Regions from separate parts of the Kitasatospora sp. NPDC059747 genome, predicted to be linked through region 2. Evidence: riboswitches for the same ligand, from Rfam matches in the RefSeq annotation. Region 2 holds a riboswitch; the other holds the start of a gene.
The links. A riboswitch is a leader RNA that binds a small molecule or an ion and turns the genes downstream of it on or off. The one in region 2 is predicted to bind glycine.
Positions count from the first base shown of each region.

Region 1: it holds a riboswitch for glycine, as region 2 does, so the genes downstream of both, gcvT (glycine cleavage system aminomethyltransferase GcvT) here and gcvP (aminomethyl-transferring glycine dehydrogenase) in region 2, are expected to answer to the same signal.

Region 1 is NZ_JBHWGV010000036.1:29,174-32,568, forward strand. Features, by position in the region: gene glyA (serine hydroxymethyltransferase) at 1-202, opposite strand, end outside; gene gcvH (glycine cleavage system protein GcvH) at 339-713, opposite strand; gene gcvT (glycine cleavage system aminomethyltransferase GcvT) at 813-1,934, opposite strand; glycine riboswitch at 2,166-2,271, opposite strand; gene ACFV4G_RS18010 (enhanced serine sensitivity protein SseB C-terminal domain-containing protein) at 2,480-3,274, shown strand; gene ACFV4G_RS18015 (enhanced serine sensitivity protein SseB C-terminal domain-containing protein) at 3,391-3,395, shown strand, end outside.
Region 2 is NZ_JBHWGV010000186.1:18-3,412, forward strand. Features, by position in the region: gene ACFV4G_RS41095 (YsnF/AvaK domain-containing protein) at 255-881, opposite strand; partial or broken gene ACFV4G_RS41100 (PRC-barrel domain-containing protein) at 909-1,289, opposite strand; glycine riboswitch at 1,514-1,617, shown strand; gene gcvP (aminomethyl-transferring glycine dehydrogenase) at 1,858-3,395, shown strand, end outside.

The DNA.
Region 1 (3,395 bases), on a different contig from region 2:
AGCCGCCGTAGTAGCGGCGGCCGGGGTAGCCCTCGGCGTACTTGTTGGTGAGCACCGAGCCCTGGGCCTCCATGACCGCCACCGGGGCGAAGTTCTCGGAGGCGATCATTTCCAGGGTGGTCTGCTGGCGGTGCAGCTCGGCGTCGACCGCGGCGGCGATCTCCGGGTCGAGCGAGTGCAGGGATTCGTTGAGAACCGTCATGGTGTGGTCTTCCCGGGGCGAAGGAGGAATCGGGACCGCCGCGCGAAGTGCGCCCTCGGAAGGGCGGCGGCGGGTGACGGGTGGGCGGTGAGGGGGGCGGGCCGCCGCGCTGCGGCCCGCCGCGCCAAGGGCCTGGTCAGCCGCCGATGAAGGCGGTGTACTCGTCGGCGCTGAGCAGCTCGTCGGTGGACTCCACCTTGACCTTGAACAGCCAGCCGCCCTCGAACGGGGCGCTGTTGACCAGGGCGTTGTCGTCCAGGACGTCCTGGTTGACCTCGACGACCTCGCCGGTCACCGGGGAGTACAGGTCGCTGACCGACTTGGTGGACTCCAGCTCGCCGCAGGTCTCGCCGGCGGTCACCTCGTCGCCGACCTCGGGCAGCTGCACGTAGACGATGTCACCGAGCGCGTCCGCGGCGTGCTTGGTGATGCCGACCGTCGAGACACCGTCCTCGGCGGCCGTCAGCCACTCGTGCTCCTTGGTGTACTGCAGGTGCTGGGGGTTGCTCATGGCGTCATTCTCCAGGATGGGAAGCGGGTACGACGAAGCGGGCCGCCGCGCGGACGGCTTCGTCGCGGATCAGTGGTGACCGAGGGCCCGGGAAGATCCTCAGCGGGCGCGCTTGTAGAACGGCAGGGCGACGACCTCGACCGGCTCGTGCTTGCCGCGCACGTCCACCGCGACGGCGGTGCCGGGGGCGGCGTGGGCCGCGTCCACGTAGGCGATCGCGATCGGCTTGCCCAGCGTCGGGGACGGCGCGCCCGAGGTGATCCGGCCGATCGGGGCGCCGTCGGCGGAGACCACCGTGTACTCGGCGCGCGGCACGCGCTTGCCCTCGGAGACCAGGCCCACCAGGACGCGCGGCGGGGTCGACTCCGCCTCGGCGGCGGCCTTCTCCAGGGCCTTGCGGCCGACGAAGGCGCCGTCGTTGGTGGTCTTGTCGAAGCGGACGACCCGGCCGAGGCCGGCGTCGAACGGGGTCAGGTCGGTGGAGAGCTCGTGCCCGTACAGCGGCATGCCCGCCTCCAGGCGCAGGGTGTCGCGGCAGGACAGGCCGCACGGCACCAGGCCGTGGCCCTCGCCGGCGGCGGTCAGCGCCTGCCAGACCGGCTCGGCGTCGGCCGGGGCGCAGAAGATCTCGAAGCCGTCCTCGCCGGTGTAGCCGGTGCGGGCGAGCAGCACGTCCCGGTCGGCCACCCGGGCCGGGAGGATCGCGTAGTACTTCAGGCCGGGCAGGTCGGCCTCGGTGGTCTTCGCGAGGATCGCGGTGGACTCCGGGCCCTGGACGGCGATCAGCGCGTAGGTGTCGCGGTCGTCGGTGACGACGGCGTCGAAGCCCTTGGCGCGGGCGATCAGCTCGTCCAGCACCAGCTGGGCGTTGGAGGCGTTGGCGACGACGAGGAAGGAGTCCTCGCGCAGGCGGTAGACGATCAGGTCGTCCAGGATGCCGCCGTCCTCGGCGCAGATCATGGTGTAGCGGGCGCGCAGGACGCCGAGGGCGGAGACGAAGCCGACCAGCGCGTGGTCCAGCATCTCGCCGGCCTGCGGGCCGGTCACGGTGATCTCGCCCATGTGGGACAGGTCGAACAGACCGGCCTTGGTGCGGACGGCGAGGTGCTCCTCGCGCTCGCTGCCGTAACGCAGCGGCATGTCCCAGCCGGCGAAGTCGGTCATGGTCGCGCCGAGGGCGCGGTGCAGCGCGTCGAGCGCGGTGAGGCGGAGGGACGACATGGCCTGGGAACTCCTCGGTCTGGGCACTCAGGGGTGCACGCGCCGGACCGGACCCGCTCGGGGACCGACTCCTGCGCGCGGGCATGCGGCGGCGTGGGTCTCCCCATCTGTCGTCGAACCTGAGAGCTTCACCGCGCAGCGGCCCGTCGCTGTTTCCAGCTTTCCGGACAGGATGGCGGCTTGCACCGTGGGTGGGCGCACGACAGGCCGTGCGCCGCTTTCCAGATGTGCCTAACCCGTGCGGTAGGGGGGCCTGAGAGATTCCGGGGAGGACTTGCTCCTTCGGCGCCGGCCGTGCCACCAGACGGGGCACTCCGGACTCTCCCGCGCGGGTTCGAGCGGCCGGTATGGAGTTAGTGGGGCCGACTGCGCACGACGCCGTCGGACGCGCACATCATGGCACGTCCGCGGCACCGATGGGAGGGGGGACCCGGTCACACACCACAGGGGACCCGGCCACACGCCACACAAGGGAACACGCACCCTAGACTGCTGCGCGTCGGCAGCAGTGGGCGGCCGACCGGCAGAGGGCGGTACAGGGGCGCATGGGGTACCCGGTGGAGCAGCAGCAGGGGTGGGGCGGCCCGGACACGCCGCCGCCGGGCGGGGCCTGGCCGGCCAACGAGCTGGAGCAGGTGCTCACCGCCGCGCTGGGCGATCCGGGCGCGACGCCGCGGGTGGTCGAGGTGCTGGCCCGCAGCCAGGTGTGGATCCCGCTGCCCGCCGGCGGCGACCCGCAGGGGCAGTCGCTGGACCTGCCGACGATCGAGCTGGGCGGCGAGCCGTACGTCCCGGTCTTCTCCTCGCAGGAGGTGTTCCTCCAGCAGGCGCCGGGGATGGCGTTCGCGGTCGCCCCGGCCTGGGAGTTCGCCCGCGGGCTGCCGTTGGGCGTCGGGATCGCCGTCAACCCCGAGGCCGCGGTGGGCATCCCGGTGCCGCCGCAGGGCGTCGCCGAGCTGCGCCGCGGTCCGCGCGAGGACCGCTGGGAGGACCCCTCGGCGCCGACCGGTGGCCGGGTCGCGCTGCGCGAGCCCGTGCCGGGGGAGGACCCGGAGCACTTCCTGGCCGTCTGCCGGGCCGAACTCGCCGCCCTGCCGGGAGTGTTGACCGCGCGCCGCGCGCTCGCGAGCATCGAGGGCGAGCCGACCGTGATGTTCATCGGCGTGCAGCTGGACCCGGCCGCCCCGGCCGACCCGGCGGCGGTGAACGAGGCGCTCGGCCGCGCGCTGGGAACCGCGCCGCTGCCCGGCGGCGTCCACCTCGTGCTGCTCGACCTCGCCGACGATCCGGTGGTCGAGTGGCTGCTCACCCGGGTGCTGCCGTTCTACGCGCGGGTGTGACGGGGTCCGTTCGTAGGCACGTCGCCGTGGCGTCGGCCGGTGCCGCGCCATAGGGTGCGTGCAGACGGCCGACGGGCCGGCGGCAGGTGAGGAAAGAGGCGCGGCGAGGTGGGCGCATGAG
Region 2 (3,395 bases):
GCGCCCGCCCCCCCCCCCCCCCCCGCGGGGGGGGGGGGGGGGGGGGGGGGGCGGGGCCGCGGCGGGGCGGGGGGGGGGGGGGGGGGGGGCCGGCGGGGGGTGTGGTGTGGTTTGGCGGAGGGGGGTCGTCGGGTGGGGCGTCGTGCGGTTTGGCGGACGGGGGTGGTCGGGCTGTGGGTGGGGGTTGGGGCGGGGGAGTCGGTGGGCATGGCAAAGGCTCCCGGTGGGGGCCGGGAGCCTTTGGGCGGTGCGGTTCAGGACAGGGGGCGGAGGGAGGCTCCGTTGGGGGTGGGGGTGCCGTTGGGGGCTCCGTTGGGGGTGGCGGGGGTGTCGTCGTGGACCTCGACGTTCTCGCGGCGGAGTTCGTCGTGGATGACCTCCTCCGCCGTGTAGCGCTCGACGACGAGGCGGACCCGCTCGATCGGGGCGAGGTACTTGCGGACCACCGGGCGCTCCTCGCGCAGGGTGACCTCCTCCACCGCCTCGGCGATCTCCTTCTCGGTGAGGGCCGCCCGCTCGGCGTCGCCCACCGGCATCCGCTCCACCCGGACGCGTTCGCGGACCACCGGGACCCGGCGCTCGACCTGCTCGCTCGTCACGTACTTGCGCAGCTTCGCCGTGCCCAGCACGTGCCACTCGGTGGTGATGTCCAGCCGCTCCTCGCGGCAGGTGATCTCGACCGGGCCGCTGGGGGCGGACGGGGCCTCGGTCGCCGGGGCGGCCTGCGGCTTGGGCTGGACGGCGGGCTGGGCGACGGGGGGTTGGGCGGTCGTGGTCGCGGCCGCCATCGGGGCGGCTGTCGGCGCGGGGGTGCTGAGGGTCCGCACGTGGGCCTCCGTGGCGGTCGTGGTGGGAGCGGTGGTGAGGGTGGTCGTGGTCATGGGGGCGACGGTCGTCGTGGTGGCGGCCGCGGTGGTGCCGAAGTCGAGGTCGGGCTGCGGCGGTCCGGCGTCGCCGTTCACCGGCCGGCCGTTCACCGGGGTGTCGAGGCCGTAGTAGCGGTAGAGCTGGAGCTCCTGGGCCGGCGACAGGTGCTGGCCGACGCCGAAGTCCGGCGAGTCCTTGACCAGCGACTTGTCGTACGGCACGCGGAGCTCGTCGCCGGAGAACTCGCTCGTGGTGAGCGGGACGAAGGCGTCCCGGCCGAAGATGCCGGTGCGGACGGCGGCCCACTCGGGCTGGCCGGTGGCGTCGTCCAGGTACACCTCGTCGACCGTGCCGATCTTGTCTCCGTTGCGGTCGACCGCCTTGTGGCCGATGAGGTCGCGGGGGTCGATATCGGTTTGCACTCTTTCCTCCAGTGCGCTGCGCCTGCGGAACTCCCGCAGGACGGCGGCCGGAGCAGCCGTGCCGTCCGCCACTTCACACCAAAAGCCATCAACCGGACGGCCGCGAGCGGGGTGCGTCCGGACGGGCTGCGGGGTGGGCCGTTCGGGGGACGCGCGTAGACCCCGGGTGACCGGACACACCCGTGATCGAACGGGCTCCCGCTGGTACCCTGGGCCGCGACCGCCGAGCCCGCTCGGGAGAGTCCCCGAAGGCGAAAGCCGCTGGCCGGGGCGCCGAAGGAGCAACTCCTCCCCGGAATCTCTCAGGCATCCGTACCGTGTGGGATAGGTCACTCTGGAAAGCAGGGCAGGACCGCCGGCGAGGGAGCCGACGGCCACCACCCTCACCGACGGTGCAAGCCGGCGGAGCGCCCACAGCGCGCCGCGCGGGCGAAGCTCTCAGGTCCCGATGACAGAGGGGGAGGCCTGTCGGGTCCGCCCGCCACCAGGCCCACCCGCTGTCCGCAGCGGTGCAGGCCGACCGGCGTGCGTACCCCCGCCGGTCCGTGACCAGGAGGCCTCGACCACCATGAACGCCCAGTCGAACGCGGGACGCCCGAGCGGCGCCGTCACCCTCACCGAGCTCGAGCAGGCCAGCCCCTTCGAGAACCGCCACATCGGCCCCGACGCCGCCGCGCAGGAGAAGATGCTGGCGCAGGTCGGCTACGGCTCGCTGGACGAGCTCGCCGCCACCGCCGTGCCCGAGGCGATCCGTTCCATCACGGGTCTGGACCTGCCCGCCGGCCGCAGCGAGGCCCAGGTCCTCGCGGAGCTGCGCGAACTGGCCGGCCGCAACCAGGTGCTCCAGCCGATGATCGGCCTGGGCTACTACGGCACCTTCACCCCGCCGGTGATCCTGCGCAACGTCCTGGAGAACCCGGCCTGGTACACCGCGTACACCCCGTACCAGCCGGAGATCTCCCAGGGCCGCCTGGAGGCGCTGCTCAACTTCCAGACCCTGGTCTCCGACCTGACCGGCCTGCCCACCTCGGGCTCCTCGCTGCTCGACGAGTCCACCGCCGCCGCCGAGGCGATGGCGCTGGCCCGCCGCGTCACCAAGGTCAAGGGCGGCGTGTTCCTCGTCGACGCCGAAACCCTGCCGCAGACCGTCGCGGTGATCAACACCCGCGCCGTGCCCACCGGTGTCGAGGTCGTCGTGGCGGACCTCTCCGAGGGCATCCCGGCCGAGATCGCCGAGCGCGGCGTCTTCGGCGTGCTGCTCCAGTACCCGGGTGCCACCGGTGTCGTGCGCGACCTCGCCCCCGTCATCGAGCAGGCCCACGGCCTCGGCGCGATCGTCGCGGTCGCCGCCGACCTGCTGGCGCTGACCCTGCTCAAGTCGCCCGGCGCGCTCGGCGCCGACATCGCCTGCGGCACCTCGCAGCGCTTCGGCGTGCCGATGGGCTTCGGCGGCCCGCACGCCGGCTACCTGTCGGTGCGCGCCGAGTACGCCCGCTCGCTGCCCGGCCGCCTGGTCGGCGTCTCCGTCGACTCGGACGGCAACCGCGCCTACCGCCTGGCGCTGCAGACCCGCGAGCAGCACATCCGCCGCGAGAAGGCCACCAGCAACATCTGCACCGCCCAGGTGCTGCTCGCCGTCATGGCCTCGATGTACGCCGTCTACCACGGCCCGGACGGCCTGGCCGACATCGCCCGCCGCACCCACCGCTACGCCGCCGCCCTCGCCGAGGGCCTGCGGGCCGGCGGCGTCGAGCTGCTGCACGGCGAGTTCTTCGACACCGTCACCGCCGTCGTCCCGGGCCGCGCCGCCGAGATCGCCGCCGCCGCCCGCGCCAACGGCATCAACGTGTACCAGGACGGCGAGGACCGGATCTCGGTCTCCACCGACGAGACCACCACCCGTGAGCACCTGGCCGGCGTCTGGGCCGCGTTCGGCGTGCCCGCCGTCGAGGCCGCCGAGACCGCCGAGGCGCTGCCCGCCGCGCTGCTGCGCGAGGACGAGTACCTCACCCACCCGGTCTTCCACAGCCACCGCTCGGAGACCGCCATGCTGCGCTACCTGCGCCGCCTGTCGGACCGGGACTACGCGCTGGACCGCGGCATGAT